DNA from 4 places in the Rhizobium sp. SVR5-9E genome. Region 1 is predicted to be linked to each of the others. Evidence: predicted binding sites of a transcription regulator. Region 1 holds the regulator's gene; each other region holds the start of a gene.
The links. Region 1 encodes PhoB, which activates phosphate uptake and scavenging genes when phosphate is short. Its sites were predicted from a motif close to TGTCATNNANCTGTCAT; they were not measured.
Positions count from the first base shown of each region.

Region 2: a site for PhoB is predicted at 3,244-3,260, ahead of ACPYOJ_RS03025 (LTA synthase family protein). Genes of this name have one in related genera too.
Region 3: a site for PhoB is predicted at 2,117-2,133, ahead of ACPYOJ_RS07500 (DUF1045 domain-containing protein). Genes of this name have one in related genera too.
Region 4: a site for PhoB is predicted at 2,691-2,707, ahead of ACPYOJ_RS14665 (DUF2794 domain-containing protein). Genes of this name have one in related genera too.

Region 1 is NZ_JBNDHS010000021.1:8,979-14,075, forward strand. Features, by position in the region: gene pstC (phosphate ABC transporter permease subunit PstC) at 1-105, shown strand, start outside; gene pstA (phosphate ABC transporter permease PstA) at 102-1,421, shown strand; gene pstB (phosphate ABC transporter ATP-binding protein PstB) at 1,437-2,252, shown strand; gene phoU (phosphate signaling complex protein PhoU) at 2,295-3,008, shown strand; gene phoB (phosphate regulon transcriptional regulator PhoB) at 3,043-3,726, shown strand; gene ACPYOJ_RS12555 (GcrA family cell cycle regulator) at 3,793-4,326, opposite strand; gene ACPYOJ_RS12560 (acetylornithine transaminase) at 4,743-5,097, shown strand, end outside.
Region 2 is NZ_JBNDHS010000003.1:105,528-110,624, reverse strand. Features, by position in the region: gene bluB (5,6-dimethylbenzimidazole synthase) at 1-331, opposite strand, end outside; cobalamin riboswitch at 373-557, opposite strand; gene ACPYOJ_RS03035 (TolB family protein) at 576-1,406, opposite strand; gene ACPYOJ_RS03030 (NAD+ synthase) at 1,426-3,105, opposite strand; gene ACPYOJ_RS03025 (LTA synthase family protein) at 3,268-5,097, shown strand, end outside.
Region 3 is NZ_JBNDHS010000009.1:91,124-96,220, reverse strand. Features, by position in the region: gene phnE (phosphonate ABC transporter, permease protein PhnE) at 1-745, shown strand, start outside; gene phnE (phosphonate ABC transporter, permease protein PhnE) at 753-2,093, shown strand; gene ACPYOJ_RS07500 (DUF1045 domain-containing protein) at 2,225-2,920, shown strand; gene ACPYOJ_RS07495 (alpha-D-ribose 1-methylphosphonate 5-triphosphate diphosphatase) at 2,932-4,071, shown strand; gene phnN (phosphonate metabolism protein/1,5-bisphosphokinase (PRPP-forming) PhnN) at 4,068-4,667, shown strand; gene ACPYOJ_RS07485 (GrpB family protein) at 4,684-5,097, shown strand, end outside.
Region 4 is NZ_JBNDHS010000027.1:676-5,772, reverse strand. Features, by position in the region: gene ACPYOJ_RS14680 (ABC transporter permease) at 1-696, shown strand, start outside; gene ACPYOJ_RS14675 (Bax inhibitor-1/YccA family protein) at 876-1,607, shown strand; gene ACPYOJ_RS14670 (N-acetyltransferase family protein) at 1,711-2,268, shown strand; gene ACPYOJ_RS14665 (DUF2794 domain-containing protein) at 2,274-2,669, opposite strand; gene ACPYOJ_RS14660 (DUF1223 domain-containing protein) at 2,946-3,686, opposite strand; partial or broken gene ACPYOJ_RS14655 (aconitate hydratase) at 3,912-5,097, opposite strand, start outside.

The sequences.
Region 1 (5,097 bases):
ACGCTGGTCGCCTTCGCGCTTGGCATCACGCTCTTCTTCATCACGCTTTGCCTGAACATCTACGCCCTCTACATCGTGCGCAAATACCGGGAGCAGTACGAATGACGAATGTTCTTTCCCCTGCTGCGGGCACAATTTCGAAAGCACCCGAGCGCCGCGATATAGGCATCAAGCGCCGCTATGCCGCGGAGCGCCGTTTTAGGGCCTATGGTATTGCCGCGATCTCCTTCGGTCTGATTTTCCTGGCGATCCTGCTGTCGACGGTTGTTCGCAACGGCTACACGGCCTTCCAGCAGACGGCGATCACGCTGCCGGTCGAATTTACCGAGAAGACCATCGATCCGAGCAACAAGCGCGCTACCGATCCGTCAGTGCTGATCGCGGCAAACTACGGGGCGCTGCTGCGCGATGCGATTGTCAAGCAGCTGAAGCTCAACCCTTCCAGCCGTCCGGACGTCCGTGACGCGACGGCCATGCTTTCCAAGGGCGCGCCGATCCAACTGCGCGACACGGTCGTCGCCGATCCGTCGCTCATTGGCAAGACCGTCAACGTCACGGTTCTGGCTGATGCCAATGTCGATAGCGCCAACAAGGGGCAGATCGATCTCTCTGTTGATGAGAAAAACCGCAAGGTGAACGACAAGCAAGTCGGCTGGATGAACGAACTGAAGGCAAGCGGTGCGCTTTTCAAGAAGTTCAATACCGGCCTTTTCACCAACGGCAATTCCAGCCGCCCGGAAGCTGCCGGCCTCGGCGTGGCTCTGGTCGGCTCGCTCTACCTGATGTTGATCGTTCTGGTTCTTTCGCTGCCGATCGGCGTTGCCGCCTCGATCTACCTTGAGGAATTCGCCACCAAGAACAAGGTGACGGATCTGATCGAGGTGAACATCAATAACCTCGCGGCCGTGCCGTCGATCGTTTATGGGCTGCTCGGCCTCTCCGTCTTCATCAATTTCGCCGGCCTGCCGCGTTCGGCTTCGCTGGTTGGCGGCCTGGTGCTGTCGCTGATGACCTTGCCGACGATCATCATCGCCACCCGTGCCGCGCTGCGCGCCGTGCCGCCGTCGATCCGCGCGGCTGCTCTTGGCCTCGGCGCCTCGAAGATGCAGATGGTGTTCCACCACGTCCTGCCGCTGGCGATGCCCGGCATCCTGACCGGCACGATCATCGGCCTGGCGCACGCGCTTGGCGAAACGGCGCCGCTTCTCCTGATCGGCATGGTCGCCTTCGTTGCAAGTGCGCCGGCCACCCCGCTCGATCCGTCCACGGCGCTGCCGGTGCAGGTCTATATGTGGGCCAACGAAGCAGAACGCGCCTTCGTCGAACGCACCTCTGGTGCCATCATCGTCTTGCTCCTGTTCCTGATTGTCATGAACTTTGGAGCCATTCTCTTGCGCCGTCGCTTTGAGCGTCGCTGGTAAACGGAGTACATATTCATGAACATGTTAACCGAAGCAGCAGTTGAGAAGGCTCTGGACAAACGAATGAATACGATCCCGTACAAGATGATCGGCCAGGACGTCTCGGTTTACTATGGCGACAAGCGTGCGCTTTTCGACGTGAAGCTGAACATCCGCGAAAACACCGTTACCGCACTCATCGGCCCGTCCGGCTGCGGGAAGTCCACCTTCTTGCGCAGTCTCAACCGTATGAATGATACGATCGACAACTGCCGCGTTACCGGCAAAATCACTCTCGACGGCGACGATATCTACGATCCGGATATCGACGTCGTCGAACTTCGTGCTCGCGTCGGCATGGTCTTCCAGAAGCCGAACCCTTTCCCGAAGTCGATCTATGAGAACGTCGCCTACGGTCCGCGCATCCATGGTCTTGCGAAGTCGAAGGCCGATCTGGACCAGATCGTTGAACACAGCCTGCAGCGCGCCGGCCTTTGGAACGAAGTCAAGGATCGCCTGCACGAAACCGGCACCGGGCTGTCCGGCGGCCAGCAGCAGCGCCTCTGCATTGCCCGCGCCGTTGCCGTCAGCCCCGAAGTCATTCTGATGGACGAGCCGTGCTCGGCGCTCGATCCGATCGCCACCGCGAAGGTCGAAGAGCTGATCCATGAGCTGCGCGAGAATTTCACGATCGTCATCGTGACGCACTCCATGCAGCAGGCTGCCCGTGTTTCGCAGCGAACCGCTATGTTTCACCTCGGCAATCTCGTCGAGGAGAATGATACCGACAAGATGTTCACCAATCCGGACGATCAGCGCACCCAGGACTACATCATGGGCCGCTTCGGCTGATCTTTGGCGTCAGAAATGTAGAGACAATCAAGGACGTTCCCCATGGCATCGACACATATTTTTTCTGCGTACGACGACGATCTCAAATTCCTGTCCCGCCGCATCTCGGAGATGGGCGGACTTGCCGAACAGATGGTATCGGACGCTGTCCGAGCGCTGGTGAATAGCGATACCGCCTTGGCGCAGAAGGTCATCTCGGACGACGTGATCCTCGACCATGCCGAGCGCGAGATCGGCGAAAAGGCGGTGGTCACGATTGCACGCCGGCAGCCGATGGCTTCCGACCTTCGCGAAATCATGGGCTCGATTCGCATCGCGGCTGATCTCGAGCGCGTCGGCGATCTCGGCAAGAACACTGCCAAGCGTGTCATCGCCGTTCAGAGCGCCGGCGTTCCGCGAAAGCTCGCGCGCGGCCTGGAGCACCTTTCCGAACTGGCGCTCGTCCAGCTCAAGGAAGTGCTCGACGTCTACACGAGCCGAGCGGCCGACAAGGCCAAGTCGATCCGCGAGCGCGATGAAGAAATCGATGCGATGTACACTTCGCTGTTTCGCGAGCTTTTGACATACATGATGGAGGATCCGCGCAACATCACCAGTTGCACGCATCTTCTCTTCTGCGCGAAGAATATCGAACGCATCGGTGACCACGCCACCAATATTGCCGAAACCATTTATTACATGGCGACCGGTGCCCAGCCGGAAGGCGAGCGTCCGAAGGACGATACCGCCAACACCGTCGGCGCGGTAACGGAATAACCTCCGAATCCGGCCCCCAGGAGACAGTAATCGAATGATCCCGAGAGTTGCAGTCGTTGAAGACGAAGAGGCACTCAGCGTGCTCCTTCGCTATAATCTTGAAGCCGAAGGTTTTGAAGTTGATACCATCCTGCGTGGTGACGAGGCCGAGATACGCCTTCAGGAACGGACGCCGGACATTCTGATCCTGGATTGGATGCTGCCGGGCGTGTCCGGCATAGAGCTCTGCCGCCGCCTTCGGATGCGGCCGGAGACCGAGCGTCTGCCGATCATCATGCTGACAGCCCGCGGCGAGGAGAGCGAGCGCGTGCGCGGTCTTTCGACCGGAGCTGACGACTATGTCGTCAAGCCGTTCTCGACACCTGAACTCGTTGCCCGCGTCAAGGCGATGCTGCGCCGCGCCAAGCCCGAGGTCCTCTCCACGGTCCTGAAATGCGGTGACATAGAGCTCGACCGCGAGACCCATCGTGTTCATCGCAAGAGCCGCGAAGTCCGGCTCGGCCCGACCGAATTCCGCCTGTTGGAGTTCCTGATGTCGTCGCCCGGCCGCGTTTTCTCGCGCTCCCAGCTTCTGGACGGCGTCTGGGGCCACGACATCTACGTCGACGAGCGCACGGTCGATGTCCATGTCGGTCGCCTGCGCAAGGCGCTGAACTTCTCCAACATGCAGGATGTCATCCGCACGGTCCGCGGCGCTGGATATTCGATGGAAGCCTGATTGCCGCTCCCATGAGGAAATAAAAAACGGGCCGCGAGGCCCGTTATTTTTTGTCTCTTATCCGGCTTAGTTTGCGCGGGCGGCTGCCCGGCGGCGCTCGTTGACCGGCTGATAAGCCAGGCGTTGATGGTAGCTGCAATAGGGAGAAGAGTCGTTGCTTTCGCAGCCGCAGAAATGGAAATCATCCTTCAGCGGATCGCCGACCGGCCACTTGCAGGTGCGTTCAGTAAGCTCGGTCAGGCCAAGACGGCGGGAAATCGGTACGACCACGTTCGCGGCCGGACGATATTCCATTTCCGCCATCAGGTCGACTTCGATCTCTTCCTTGAGCATCGTCGCGCCCAACTGGCGCGTGACCGTGCGGGTTGCAATCCGCGAGGCATAGTTCGGCGCGCGGGGAGCCGAGGTATTGCGCTTCGGCGCGCGCACCGTCGTCGCAGTGCCGCCGGCTTTGGCGCGGCCGGGAAGGCTAAGCCTGTGGACCTTGCCGATGACTGCGTTTCTGCTCACGCCGCCGAGCTGTGCGGCGATCTGGCTCGCGCTCAGCCCTTCGGACCAAAGCTTCTTGAGTTTTTCGACACGCTCGTCTGTCCAGTTCATGCCCTGTCTCCGATTAGCGTTGTGAAGGCAGAATCCCTCACCATTGCCTCGGATGTGTCCGAAGCAGGAAACGCTTGACTAATTTTGGTGACTAGTTCCGCCGCATGCAGTCTAGTAATTGAGTTTTAACCTAGTGTGAGGCTGACTCCGTGACAAGAGTCGCGGGAATCCGGATGAATCGAATTTCAAGTTTTCCCCAACTTGCTGGCCGTGCGAGTCATTTCTGCAACATTAGCTGTTAATAAAATAAGTTCCTTTGGCTTTATGTTGCAGCACGCGGTAAACTCGCAGTTTGTTGACATTGCAGTGCGAAAAGTAAATAGTGTCACTCGCCGCCGAAAGGCGGCATTTTTAATTTTTTGGACCCGGTTTTTAGCCGGAGTCCGGTTGCCCCAACCTCGACAGGAGACCGCGCCATGGCTGAAGCCGCGCCGCTATATGACACCTATTCTCGTGCCCCTCTGCGGTTCGAGCGAGGTGAGGGCGTCTGGCTGATAACCGAAAGCGGCGAACGTTATCTGGACTTTGGGGCAGGCGTTGCCGTGACGTCGGTCGGCCACAGCAATCCGCACGTCGTCCAGGCTTTGAAGGCGCAGGCCGACAAGGTCTGGCACCTATCGAACATCTATGAAATTCCCGGGCAGGAAGCGCTTGCAAAGCGGCTGACGGACGTCACTTTCGCCGATAAGGTGTTCTTCACCAATTCAGGGGCAGAGGCGCTCGAATGCGCGATCAAAACGGCGCGCCGATATCAGTATTCCAAGGGCCATC
Region 2 (5,097 bases), on a different contig from region 1:
TGCCTTCGAGCTTCAACGAGCGGTATTTGTCGCGGCGCTCCCCGTCGAACATCTCCGTCGCCTCGCGGTTTGCGCGGTCGAAGGCTTGCCACACCTGCTGCCGAACGGCCGGATCGCGCACCAGAATGAAGTTCCAGGGTTGCATGAAGCCGACGGAGGGCGCGTGGTGCGCTGCCTCCAGCAGGCGTCCCACAACATCGTCGGGCAAGGGATCGGGCAGAAACTGATCGCGCACGTCGCGGCGGGTCATGATCGCCCGATAAACCGCATCGCGTTCTTCACTATCAAAGGCAGACGCGCCCGCAAGCGCGCCGTCATTCAAGGGTCGCATCGTCAAATCCCCAACAACGCAACCGCCCGCCGTCCGCGCGGGTCAGTCTATCCTGTCAGGCCGGTCTTCTGACTTGGCGTCACCCGCTTGCCGCAGCCTTCCCGGCCCGAAAGCCAGTGGCAGTTTTGCAGCAAGCGTCAGCCTTACAGCGTTGGGCACGTTCCGGTCTCACACCGGATTCCCGATTCTCCTGCTTGAAGCAGGCACCTGACGGCAGTCTCTATCTCCCGGATTGCTGTCCCGATCAAGCCACCGGGAAATACCGCACATAGGCAAATTCATCACCTTCCGGTGACCAGCACGGCACATTGATCGTGCCCTGCCCGCCGAAGAGTTCGAAAAGCGTGGTCAGATTGCCGCCGTCCATGTCCATCAGCCGCAGCCGCACATGAAGATCGCGCGGATGGTCGAAGACATCAGGATCGTAGGACAGGATCAGCACCTTGTCGTTCTTGGGCGACGGATGCGCAAACCAGTTGCCGTAATTGTCATGCGTCACCTGCTGGAGACCCGTTCCGTCCGGATGGATGCGCCAGATCTGCATGAGCCCGGTACGGCTGGAATTGAAATAGATCCACTGTCTGTCGGCCGACCAGTCGGGGCCGTCATTGCGCCCCTCGCCATGCGTCAGGCGCGTTTCCTCGCGACCATCTACGGAAATCGTGTAGATGTCGAAAACCTGGTCGCGGATACCGCAATAAGCGACATGCCGGCCATCGGGCGACCAGCCGTGCCAGTAGGAGGGCAGGTTCTGCGTGACCTGACGCGGCGTGCCGCCAGCCGCAGGCAGGACGTAGATGCATGACTTGCCGTATTCCGTCTTGTCCGAGATGGCGATCATCGTGCCATCCGCGGAGATGCCGTGATCGTTGTTGCAGGCGACTGCAAAACCGGTATCGACCTTCTCCAGCCCGCCAGCTCCATCCGGCCTCTGCCGATAAAGCAGCCCATCGCCATTGACCAGCAGATAGCCGCCATCCGGCGAAAAATTCGGCGCCTCGATCAGCTGATCCGTTTGAAAGACAACCCGGCTTTTACCGGTGCGGATGTTGTAGATCTCGACCGAACTGCGCATACATCCTCCCGGATTCTTGTTACCGGTCCCTGAACCGGTTGGTGATCGGATAGCGGCGATCACGTCCGAAATTCTTCTTGGTGATCTTCACGCCCGGAGCCGATTGGCGGCGCTTGTATTCGGCGAGATAGAGCAGGTGCTCGATGCGGTGGATGGTCTCGACGTCGTGTCCGCGCGCGACGATCTCCCGCACCGCCATCTCCTTTTCAACCAGGCATTCGAGAATGTCGTCCAGCACGGGATAAGGCGGCAGCGAATCCTGGTCCGTCTGGTCGGGACGAAGCTCGGCGGACGGCGCCTTGTCGATGATGTTCTGCGGGATCACCACGCCCGAAGGACCCAGCGCATCCGGCGGCACGTGGCTGTTGCGCCAGCGCGCCAGCGCATAGACCTGCATCTTGTAGAGGTCCTTGATCGGATTGAAGCCGCCGTTCATGTCGCCGTAGAGGGTCGCATAGCCGACCGACATTTCCGACTTGTTGCCGGTCGTGACGACCATCGAGCCGAACTTGTTGGAGATCGCCATCAGGATCGTGCCACGTGCACGGCTCTGCAGGTTTTCCTCGGTGATGCCGCTATCCGTACCTTCGAAGAGTTCCGACAGCGCCGCGGTAAAGCCCTTCACCGGCTCCTCGATCGGCACGATGTCATAACGGCAACCAAGCGCCTTGGCGCAATCCGCCGCATCCTTCAGCGAATCGGCAGAGGTGTAACGGTAAGGCAGCATGACCGTGCGGACGCGCTCCTCGCCGAGCGCATCGACCGCAATCGCTGCGCAGATGGCCGAGTCGATCCCGCCCGACAGGCCAAGCACGACGTTCTTGAAGCCATTTTTGTTCACGTAGTCGCGAAACCCGAGCAGGCAGGCACGATAATCGGCCTCGTCGAGTTCGGGAATGCGCGACATCGGACCCTCGGCGCAGCGCCATCCGTCCTCGCCGCGCCTCCAAGTGGTGACGGCCAATGCCGTTTCGAACTGGCTCATCTGGAAGGCGAGCGTCTTGTCGCCGTTGAAGGCGAAGCTCGCGCCGTCGAAGACGAGCTCGTCTTGGCCGCCGAGCTGATTGGCGAAGATCAGCGGCAGGCCCGTTTCGATCACCTGCTTCAGCGCCACCTGATGGCGCACGTCGACCTTGCCGCGATAGTAGGGCGAGCCGTTCGGGACGAGCAAGATTTCCGCGCCGCTTTCGGCGAGCGTTTCGCACACGCCGAGATCGTTCCAGATCTCCTCGCAGATCGGCACGCCGAGACGCACGCCGCGGAAATTGACTGGTCCCGGCATCGTTCCTTCCGAAAAGACGCGCTTTTCGTCGAATTCACCGTAGTTCGGCAGGTCGACCTTGTCCCGCAGTACCAGGATCTTGCCGCCGTCGAGAACCGCGATGGAATTGTGGCGCCCGGTCTCGCCCTGCCGCGGGAAGCCGACGATGACGCCTGGCCCGCCGTCCGCGGTGTCGGCCGCGAGGTCTTCGACCGCCTTCTGGCAGGCTCTCAAGAATGCCGGCTTCAGCACCAGGTCTTCCGGCGGATAGCCGGAAATGAAAAGCTCCGTCAAAAGCAAGAGATGCGCGCCCTGGCGGGCCGCGTCGGCGCGTGCTTCGCGGGCTTTGGCAAGGTTTCCGGCCACATCCCCGACCGTCGGGTTCAACTGGGCAACGGCAATGTGGAGCGTATTCAAAGGCGCGTTTTCCTGTGTCATGTCATTCATTTAGCGCGCACCGGCTGCCGCTGCAATCGCCGTGCCATGAAAAGCCGCGGACTAAGTCGGGCAAAAAAGCGAAACCATTGCGGAACGTCAGGGTTCATCTACCGTTCATGACGGACATGTGACATTGAGATGAAGCTTTTATGACATTGGAGTCTGACGTTGATCGCGTTGGTATTGAAGTCCGCGCAGGCACGAAGAGTTGCTGGTTTCGGGTCGAGCGTGCAATCTCCCACAGCACGCGCGGCGATCGGCATAGCATTTTCCCTATCCGTTGCCCTCCTCAGCACGATTAGCGTCGAATGGATCGCCCGCGGCACGCTCACCGATGTCGGCGAATTCCTGACATCGACAGCCCGGCCCGGCATGACGACGGTCGCCATGCTGGCGATCGTGATGCTGACCCTCGATGCCGCATTCGGACGGCGCTACCAGTCCGTATTCATCCTGGTACCGCTTATCGTGATCCCTGCTTTCGTCTCCAACCAGAAGCAGCACTTTCTCTCCGATCCGTTCTATCCGTCGGACGTGCTCTTCACCCGGCAGATCATGGAGTTGCTGCCGGTGATGGTGCGCGACAGACCGTGGATGGCCGTAGCGCTCGTCATCGGCCTTGCGCTTTCCGTTGCGGGTCTCTTCCTGACATGGCGTTATGCCTGGCGTAACTTCCCGAAGCTCTCCGCGCAGGCACGCTTGCGGCGCCTCTGCCTCGGGGTGCCTGTCATCGCCGCCTTCTGCTCGCTGATGGACTATTCGCAGTATTCCTATATCCGCGACCGCCTGCAGGTCGTGCCGATCATGTGGGACCAGAAGGAGAACTACCGCAACAACGGCTTCATCCTGGCCTTCCTCTTCAATGTCCCAATGGCGGATGTCGCCGTCCCGGCCGGTCTCAACGCCGAGGCGCTCGACGCGATCCCCGCGCGCAATTTCGGCTACCTGGCCGGCCCGCGGGAAAAGCCGGACGTCATCATGCTGATGAGCGAGTCGTTCTGGGACCCCACGCGGCTCACGAACGTTTCCTTCAGCGCCGATCCGATGCCGAATATCCGTGCCATGCAGTCCGGGCACGTGTTTTCGCCGGAGTTCGGCGGCATGACCGCCAATGTCGAGTTTGAAGCACTGACCGGCTTTTCGAACGCGTTCCTGCCCTATGGCAGCATCCCCTATCAGCAGTATCTCCGCCACGACGTCCCGTCACTTGCGACGTTCTTCCGCGGGCAAGGCTACACGGCGCGGGCACTGCATCCCTACAGTGGCTGGTTCTGGAACCGCAATCAGGTTTACAAGGATTTCGGTTTCGAGGAATTCCGCACCGAAGAGACGATGCCGCCGATGGAAAAGCGCGGCCTCTTTGCCTCCGACGACTCCCTGATGAAGGAGATCATGCGCGAGGGCGACGGCCTCGATCAGCCATTCTTCTTCTTCGCAGTCACCCTGCAGGGGCATGGGCCCTATGAGCCGGGCCGCTATGCGCGCAACACGATCGACATCCACGGAAACATCCCCGACGCCGACCGCGCGACGCTTGCGACCTATACGCAGGGCGTGAAGGAAGCTGACGACAGTCTGAAGAAGCTGATGGACTGGGCGTCGAAGCGAAATCGCGAAACGATCATCGTCCTCTGGGGAGACCATCTGCCACCGCTCGGCAACACCTACATGAGCGCCGGCTACATGCCGGATATGGTGGCCACACGCAGGGCTTCGCTCGACGTCATGAAGCGCGAACATGAAACGCCGCTGGTCATCTGGTCCAACAGGAAAGGCGTCAAGGAGAATGTCGGCACGATCAGCCCCTCGCTGATCCCCTATAATCTCCTCAAGTTCGCCGGTTTCGAGCACCCCTTCTACACAGGCCTCCTCGGGCGCGTGCAGAAGAAATACAACATCATAGACCGCTACCAGCTCGCGACACGTGACAACAAGGTGACGCCGGACTGGGTGCTCGATCAGAAGAAGCTCGATCCGCTGGTGCGCGACTAC
Region 3 (5,097 bases), on a different contig from region 1:
TCCGAAGGACTGGGACGATGTCTGGCGCGCGCTTTTCGACATAGCGAGCCCCAACGACAAGGGTGGCGAGGAATTCAACTTCGCCAAAGGCCGTGTCTATGTCTGGGGCGACTTCTATATTCCCGAATACTTCGAGCTGATGATCACCACGATCAACGTCGCGCTCGTTTCCACGCTGATCGGATTCATTTTCGCCACGCCGCTTAGCTTCATCGCCGCACGCAACATGACGCCTTCCTGGCTGCCGCGCATCGCGACCAAGCGCGTCATGGAATTCCTGCGCGCCTTTCCGGAAATCGTCATTGCCGGTCTTTTCGCGGCAATCCTTTCGATCGGCTCGATCTCGGCGATCATTGCGGTCAGTTTGCACACGATCGGTGCGCTCGGAAAACTCTTCTACGAGGTCGTCGAGAACATCGACATGAAGCCGGATGAAGGCATGAAGGCGGTGGGCGCCAACTGGTTCGAGCGCGTGCGCTTCGGTGCCATGCCCCAGGTCATGCCGAACTTCGCCTCCTATGCGCTGCTGCGCCTCGAGATCAATGTGCGCGCCTCGACGATCATCGGCGCCGTTGGCGGCGGCGGTATCGGCGAGGAGCTGAAACTTTCGATCTCGCGCGGGTTCGGCGCAAAGACCGTCGCTCTCGTTCTGCTGCTCTTCGTGACCATCGTCGCCGTCGACCAGTTCTCCGCCTGGCTCCGCCGCCGTCTCGTCGGCGAGCACGCTTTCCTCCTGCAACATTGAGGCTGCCATGACGGTGATCGACGCAAACCGTATGCACGAGATCGAAACGCGGTACCCGGAGGTTCTCCATCGCTCCTTCCGGCAACGTTTCGGCGGCTTGATGCTTTTCATCGGAGCGCTGCTCTACAGCATCTACGCGGTCTGGTTCTTTGATCTGCCGAAGATGATCGCCGAAGCCCATTGGGAGCGTGTCGGGATCTACCTCAGCCAGTGGGTGAGCTACGATGTTCAGCCGGAATTCCGCATTTCCGGCGACAAGATCACCATCAAATACCCGCGCTTCTCGCCGCTTGGTGACGATCCGCATCCCGATTGGGTCGTGAACAATCCCGACGGCAGCCTTACTGTTTCCGTCAGCGGCACCAGCCGTACGGTCACGATCTCCAAGACCCAGACGATCATCGCGGCGCACGGGATCACCGTTCCGGTCGACTTTACCGGTGGTGCTCTGAAGGTCGAAGGAGAGATCCCGTCATGGATGACGGTCTATGATGACAACGTTCTTGCAGACCTGGGGTTTGCCGGTGAAGTCAGCATCTCGGCCGACCGCGTGAAGGTTCGCAAACGCTTCCTCGGTTGGGCGAACTTCGTGTTCGACACGCACTCACCCTTCTTCGACAAGCCGGCGAGCGAGGTGATCGGCCTCATCATTTCTGGTCCGCGGATCGATCCCGAGCAGTCCAACCTGTCGCTCGCCTTCGACAACATCTGGAACAACAGCGCATGGCAGCACGGCGACGTCTGGACCAAGCTCTTCCAGACCATCGTCATGGCGTTTCTGGGCACTCTGCTTGGCGCTGTAGCGGCCTTCCCGCTTGCCTTCCTCGCAGCGCGCAACATCACGCCGAGCCGCGCGCTCAATCAGGTTCTGAAGCGCTTCTTCGACTTCCTGCGCTCGGTCGACATGTTGATCTGGGCGCTCTTCCTGACCCGTGCCTTTGGTCCCGGGCCACTTGCCGGCAGTGGTGCGATCTTCCTCACGGAGACCGGCACGCTCGGCAAGCTCTACTCCGAAGGCCTCGAAAACATCGACAACAAGCCGCGCGAAGGCGTGCGCTCGACCGGGGCCTCCACTGTGCTGGAGCACCGCTACGGCGTTGTCCCGCAGATCATCCCCGTCATCGTCAGCCAGACGCTCTACCAGTGGGAATCGAATGTGCGCGGCGCGACGATCATTGGCGCAGTCGGCGCCGGCGGCATCGGTCTCAAGCTCTGGGAAGCGATGCGCACCAACGCCAACTGGGAAAACGTCGCCTACATGGTGATCCTCATCCTGATCGTCATCTTCTTGTTCGATGGCGCCTCGAATGCGCTCCGCCATCGTCTGATGGGCACGAAGACGCCTTAAAAAAGATGTTGGCGCCACCGCGCCATCATCATTCTGTCATGGAAATCTTTTAGCCGGGAGCCTGCTTGCGGGGCGCTGCCAAATCGCTGACATTGCGGCTCCCGACTTGAACATATTTTCAGGACAAGACCTTGCGTTACGCACTCTATTTCACGCCGCCGAAGGACGATCCCCTGACCGGTGCGGCTTCGATCTGGCTCGGTCGCGATGCATTTACCGGCCAAACTTATCCGGCTTCTGAAGAAGAAGGGATGCCAGCCGCCGAACAGTTCGAGCTGACGGCGGACCCCCGCCGCTACGGCTTTCATGCGACGATCAAGGCACCTTTTGCACTTGCCTCCTCGGTAACCGAAAAAGACTTCATGGCTGTCGTCGAAGATTTCGCCGCCCGCACGCCGGCGTTTGAAATTCCTGAACTCATCCTCGGTCAACTCGGCCGGTTCTTTGCGCTCGTCCCGGGTTCTCCGCATACGCCGCTTCAGGATTTCGCTGCAAGCGTGGTAAAATCGTTCGAGCCGTTTCGGGCATCCCTTTCTGAAGCCGACATTGCCAGGAGGAATCCGGAAAAGCTGACGGAAAGCCAGCGCGCCAACCTCATGCGGTGGGGTTATCCCTATGTAATGGAGGACTTCGGTTTCCACATGACGCTGACGGGGCAGGTACCAGAAGAGCGCTCGACGCTGATGAGATCGATCCTGGAAAGACGTTTTGCCGCCTTCACGGGCCGGCCGCTTTCCATTTCCAGCCTTACGGTCTTCACTGAGGAAGAGCGGGGCGGGCCGTTTAAAATTCATTCCTGGCTGCCGCTTGCCGGCGCCGAACGTTGAAAGTCGACGATATGACCAGAGAGACTGTCCTTTCCAACGCACGCATCGTCCTTGAGGACGAGATCGTCGACGGCTCGCTTTTGATCCGCGACGGCAAGATTGCCGATATTTCTGAAGGCAATTCGGCAATCGGAGAGGATTTCGAAGGCGATTACCTGATCCCCGGCCTTGTCGAACTTCATACCGACCACCTCGAGGGCCATTATTCGCCGCGCCCGGGCCTGCGCTGGAACAAGACGGCTGCCATCCAGGCCCATGACGCCCAGATCGTCACTTCAGGCATCACGACGGTGTTCGACTGCCTGCGCATGGGCGCGGACGAAGACGGCGGTTTCGAGCATGGTGAAATGCGCGACATGGCCGACGCCATTCAGAAGGCCGAGGAGCAAGGCCGGCTTCGCGCTGAACACCTGATCCACCTGCGCTGCGAGGTTTCGGCCGATAACGTGCTGGAACATTTCGTCGACTTCGAAAATGATCCCTACGTCCGCCTCGTATCGCTGATGGACCATGCGCCGGGCCAGCGCCAGTTCCAGACGATGGACCAGTACATCTTCTACTACCAGAAGAAGCGCGGCCTTTCGGACGAACAGTTCGCACGGTTCATCGAGAAGCGCCTCGGCGAATCGGCACGCAATTCGACTCCGCACCGCACCGCGATTGCAGAGGTCTGCAAGGAGCGCGGGATAACTGTTGCGAGCCACGACGACGCAACGCTTGCCCATGTCGACGAGGCGATCGAAAACGGCGTGCGCCTTGCGGAGTTCCCGACGAGCTTCGATGCCGCCAAGGCATCGCACGAGCATGGCATGAGCGTGCTGATGGGCGCCCCGAACATCGTTCGCGGCAAGTCGCATTCCGGCAATATAGCCGCCCGTGATCTCGCCGAGCGCGGTGTGCTCGACGTGCTCTCCTCCGACTACGTGCCGCTCAGCCTGCTGTACGCACCTTTCATTCTCGCCGACGAAGTCGAGGCGATCTCGCTGCCGAAGGCAATCGCCATGGTGACGGCAACGCCGGCGCGCACGGTGAGCCTCAACGATCGTGGCCGTATCGAGACCGGCCTGCGTGCCGATCTGGTCCGCGTTTTCCGCGATGAAGGTGTGCCGGTTACCCGTTCGGTGTGGCGTGAAGGACGCCGGGTCGCATGATCCCCTCGCACGAACCCCACGCAGTACCCGGCACCGAACACGGCATCATGGTTGTCGTCGTCGGGCCGAGCGGCGCCGGCAAGGACACGCTGATGGCGCTGGCGGCCAAGCATTTTTCAGGCCGCGCCGACGTACACTTCGTCCGCCGTGTCATCACCCGAGACGGCGGCGCAGGCGGCGAGGGCCATCTCTCCGTTTCCGATGCCGGGTTCGCCTCGATGGAGCAATCCGGCAGCTTTGCCGTATGGTGGGAAGCGCACGGCTTGAAATACGGCATTCCCGCGGAGGTTTCCGTTGCGCTGGGCAAGGGCCATCTGGTGATCGCCAATGGCTCCCGCTCTGCACTTCACCACTTCAAGGCCGTTTTCCCGCGGCTTAAGGTCATCAACGTGACGGCCCGCCCGGACGTTCTGGCTGCCCGTCTCGAGACCCGCGGGCGCGAGACCCATGAGGACATCATGGCTCGCCTGGCGCGCGGCCCACTGACCGTACGCGGCGACTACAACGTGACCGAACTGGACAACAGCGGCTCGCTTGAAGAGGCCGAGCGCAAGATCCTTGATGTGATCAACGAGTTCCTGAAGGAAGTGCACTAATCAGATCGGGAGGAGCATGCGCGCCATTAAAGTGGTGGATTACGATCCGTCCTGGCCGCTGCTCTTTGCCGAGATGCGCGCGGAGGTCTCTGATCGGCTCGGCGATCTCCTGCTCCGTGTCGAACATATCGGCAGCACCGCGGTGCCCGGTCTTGCCGCCAAGCCGAAGATCGATCTCGATGCCGTGATGGTTTCCGATGCCGTTCTGCCCGCAGCAATCGAACGAGTGCAAATGGGGGATTTCGCCTTTCACGGCGATCTGCACGGCGCTGGCCGCTGGGCTTTCACGCGGGACCGTGAGGGATATGGATTTCGGCTCTATCTTTGCGGGCCGGACAACGTGGCGCATCGGGAGAGGATTTTGTTTCGCGATTACCTGCGAGCGCATCCCGGGAGGGCAGCGGAGTATGCGGCACTGAAACGGCAGTTG
Region 4 (5,097 bases), on a different contig from region 1:
GAAGCCAAGGAACTTGGCTTAAAGATCGGGGATACCGTCACCGTCAACGTATTGGGGCGCAGTCTCACGGCGAAGATTGCAAATCTTCGGAAGGTCGATTGGGAATCCCTTTCGATGAATTTCGTCATGGTGTTTTCGCCGAATACGTTCCGCGGCGCTCCCCATGCATGGCTGGCGACGCTCACCGACCCCTCGGCGACCCCTGCCGAAGAAGCGGCAATCCTCAAATCCGTCACCAATACCTACCCGACGATTACGACGGTGCGCGTCAAGGATGCGATCGACATCGTCAATACGCTCGTCGCCCAGCTTGCAACTGCAATCCGCGCTGCAGCCTCCGTTGCGCTCATTTCCTCCATTCTCGTGCTTGCAGGTGCTCTTGCCGCCGGCAACCGGGCACGGACACATGACGCGGTCGTCCTGAAGACGCTCGGCGCGACGCGGGCAATGCTCATTCGCGCCTTCAGCTATGAATATCTCATCCTCGGCATGGCAACCGCCATTTTCGCGTTGATTGCCGGGGGAATCGCTGCCTGGTTCATCGTCAGCCGCATCATGCACATGCCTTCGACCTTCCTGCCGGATGTTGCCGTCCTCACGCTGGTGACCGCGCTGGTCCTGACCGTCGGCATAGGGCTGATCGGCACCTGGCGAATTCTCGGTCAGAAGGCGGCACCCGTTTTGCGCGAACTCTGAAACAGACGATCGACGAAATCCCTTCACGTTACGCTGATTTAACCCGATCCGGGGTTGCAAGACACTTGTTTGGAAAGCGCGAAAGGCTCATATTGTAGCCAGGCAAGCTGGAGCTCCGCAGCGGCGCCTGGGCAGTACAGCCCGACACCGTATTCCATCGGAGCTTTTAAGAGGAAACTATGGCTGACCTTCGTAATAACTACCAAAGCCGAGTGCAAACTGGCGAGATGATCGACCAGGGCCTGCGCTCTTATATGCTCAAGGTCTACAACCTGATGGCGCTGGGTCTGGCGATCACGGGTGTGGCCGCTTATCTCGGATTCAACTTTGCTGTTCAGGACAACCAGCTCACGCAGTTCGGCGTGCTCCTGTTCCAGTCGCCCCTGCGCTGGGTCGTGATCCTTGCGCCTCTTGCGGTCGTCTTCTTCCTGAGCTTCCGCATTAACAGCATGAGCGTGGGCGCCGCGCAGACGACCTTCTGGGTCTACGCCGCACTGGTCGGTCTGTCTCTGTCGTCGATCTTCCTGGTCTATACCCAGTCGAGCATCACGCAGACCTTCTTCGTGACCGCCGCTTCCTTCGGCGCGCTGTCGCTCTATGGGTACACGACCAAGCGTGACCTGTCGGCGATGGGCTCGTTCCTGATCATGGGTCTCTTCGGTTTGATCATCGCGTCGATCGTGAACATCTTCCTGGCCTCCTCCGCAATGCAGTTCGCGATCTCCGTGATCGGCGTTCTGATCTTCGCAGGCCTTACCGCCTATGATACGCAGCGGATCAAGGAAATGTACTATGAAGCCGATGGCGCTGCCGTTGCCGGCCGCAAGGCGATTATCGGCGCGCTGACGCTCTACCTCGACTTCCTCAACCTCTTCATGTTCCTCCTGCAGTTCATGGGCGACCGCAAGTAAGAGGCAACGACATATCGGAAAAGGCGGCTTCGGCCGCCTTTTTTGTTGCGCCTCGAGTGGCGGAATGGTTTCTAGGAGCGCCTCTCAATCACCGGCCGACGCAATGCTCTTCTCCCTTCGTGACGCGACACCTTCCGACCTTCCCGCAATCACCGAAATCTATCGCGACTCTGTCCTCAATGGGGTGGCGAGCTACGAAATCACGCCGCCCTCGGAAGATGAGATGGCGTCCCGTTTCCTCGCCAATACCGGCCTTGGATACCCCTATATCGCGGCAATCGATGAGAGCGGAACGCTGCTCGGCTATGCCTACGCTTCAGCCTTCCGGACCCGGCCGGCCTATCGCTGGATGGTCGAGGATTCGATCTATCTCGCCCCTGCCGCCCGTGGCCTCGGCATCGGCAGCGCATTGCTCAGCGAACTGATCTCACGCTGCACCGGACTCGGCTTCCGCCAGATGATCGCGGTCATTGGCGGCGCCCACCCTGCTTCGATCGCGCTCCATCGCACATTGGGCTTTGAAGACAAGGGATTGCTGGAGGGCACGGGGTACAAACATGGCCGCTGGCTGGATACGATGATCATGCAGCGGCCGCTCGGCGATGGCAAAGCCAGTGATCCCGATCCGTCAGTCTACCCTGGGACGCTGTTCAAAGGTTGATACGGTCACTTCTCGACGAGTTTGAGCACCTTGTCGAAGACCTTCAGGACCTGCTGCAGGTCATGACCGCGCTTCAGGATCATACCGTTCGTGTTGATCACCGAATAGGCACCCTGCTTGGCAGCAAGCTTCGGATCTTTTTCGATCCGGAAAAGCGGCATCTCTCCTGAACGCTTGAAGACGGCAAAGACGGCTTTTTCCTTCAAATGGTCGATCGCGTAGTCTTTCCACTCGCCCTCGCCGACCATTCTTCCGTAAATCCACAAAATGGCATCCAGCTCCCGACGATTAAAAGTCACTGGCAAGGGGTCTTTGCTCTGCCTGTATTCCCTTAGATCGACGACGACCCTGTTATCGGCGGCATGGGCGTCGCCATGCCGCAAATCCGGCTGATCTGCCATCAGTCTCCCAGGCCTCCGGTTGTGACAGGGAGACGACAGTTTGCCCGAGCCATCTCAAATTGCAAGTGTGGAGCCCATCACATTCAACATATGCTGTGCAATCTCCCGAACGCCGTATTTCAGTCAAAACAGCGCCTCATTTCCGGGAGAAGTTCACTCAATTGATTTGGCGCCAGCGCCAAAAGGCCCGGCTGAGCGTATCGACCTTAACCCCAGCCCCGAATACGACCAGCCGGGCCGCCCTGTTTTCAACCGCTTCTCAGCAGAAGAAAACAATCAGATATTCTTGCCTGCCATGATGACTGTCGCGCCAAGAATCGCGGCTGGATCGCCGTCCGCCGTTGCGGACTGAAGCAGGATCGCGCAACCTTCCAGTCCCGCCTTCTCCATGACCGTCGCAGGCAGCGTCATACTCGTCGCCTTGCCGTTCCACATCCCCACGGTTTCGATATCGCTGACACTGTGGAGATAGGAGATCTTCTGGCCGCTGTTTTCGCCTTTTTCGACGTCGATCGTCTTTTCCTTGTCGAAATAGACGAGGACGACGTTGGCTTTACCCTCGCCTGCGCCGACTTTGATCTCCAGTTGGTCGCCGCGCATCTGCGCCTCGACCGGCACCATCAGGCCTTTGCCTTCCGTTGAAAAAGTATCGATCTTGTTGTTTATGGCAGAGAGATCCGCCCCCGCCAAATGGTCGCGGCCGTTCACTATCACCTGCGGCGTATAGACGTTGCTGCGTCCCAGCATCCGCGCGTAACCGTATTGGCGGTCAGTGTTTTGCTTGGAGCTCAGCGTGTCCGTCCAGCCGAGATAATTCCAGTAGTCCACATGATAGGCGAGGGCGATCACGTTGTCCTGGCCTATAAGCTTGCGGAACACGGCATCGGCGGGAGGGCAGGAAGAACATCCCTGGGATGTAAACAGCTCAATCACGCCTTTCGGCTTGCCGTCCTGTGCATAAAGCGGCGTGGCCAGCACCACGCTGGCAACCAGCGAAATCAAAAAACGCGCGGACATTCACCTGCACCCCTTCTTCAGAGCCCGGCAGCCATTTCGAGGCGCAGGTTCTGTCTTATCACCGTACGAATAGTCTTTCCGGCTACAAACGAAAAGTCACGAAGGGGTGAGACATCCCCCGCCGCTCCCACAGCCGGAACACAACGGCGTGAACCTCCTTGCCACAAAGGAAAAGCCGCCGAAGAGCCCTCTCCGGCGGCCACTATCTACAATGCGCCTTAATAATTAGGCAGCGAGGTCGCGCAGAACTGTCTGCAGGATACCACCGTTGTTGAGGTAGACGACCTCATCAAGCGTATCGACGCGCGACAACAGCGGAACGTCCTTCACCGTGCCGTCACTGTAGGTGATCTTGGCGATCTTCTTTTCGCGCGGCTTGATGTTCTCCAGGCCCTCGATGGTGACGATTTCGTCGCCCTTGAGGTTGAGGCTCTGCCAGGTCGTGCCCTCTTCGAAGACGAAGGGGATGACGCCCATGCCGACCAGGTTCGAGCGGTGGATGCGCTCGAACGACTGGGCGATGACAGCCTTCACGCCGAGAAGGTTCGTGCCCTTCGCAGCCCAGTCGCGCGACGAGCCGTTGCCGTACTCGACACCGGCGAAGATCACCAGCGGAACACCCTCTGCCTTGTACTTCATGGCAGCGTCGTAGATCGATTCCTCTTCCTTCGACGGATAGTGGATGGTGTAGCCGCCTTCCTTGCCGTTCGGCCCCAGCATGTGGTTCCGGATACGGATGTTGGCAAAGGTGCCGCGCATCATGACTTCATGGTTACCGCGGCGCGTGCCGTACTGGTTGAAGTCCGCAACGCCGACGCCGTTGCCGATGAGGTAGGAGCCTGCCGGAGACGCCGCCTTGATCGAACCGGCCGGAGAAATGTGGTCGGTCGTGATCTTGTCGCCGAACAGGCCGAGAACGCGAGCGCCCTTGATGTCCGAAGTGCCGGAGCCCTTCTTGCCCATGCCGACGAAGTACGGCGGGTTCTGCACGTAGGTCGACTTGTCGTCCCAGGCATAGGTCTTGCCGGCCGGAATATCGACGGCCTGCCAGTTGGCATCGCCCTTGAAGACGTCCGCGTACTTCGTTTCATAGAGCTCGCGGGTCACGTACTTCAGGATGAACTCCTGAACTTCCGCGGAGGTCGGCCAGATGTCCTTGAGGTAGACCGGCTTGCCGTCCTTGTCTTCGCCGAGCGGCTCCTTGGTCAGATCCTTCTGGACCGTACCGGCGAGCGCGTAGGCGACGACGAGCGGCGGGGATGCCAGGTAGTTCGCCTGGACGTCCGGCGAGATGCGGCCTTCGAAGTTGCGGTTGCCGGAGAGCACGCCCGAAACGATCAGGCCCTTGTCGTTGATCGTCTTGGAGATCGGTGCCGGGAGCGGGCCGGAGTTGCCGATGCAGGTCGTGCAG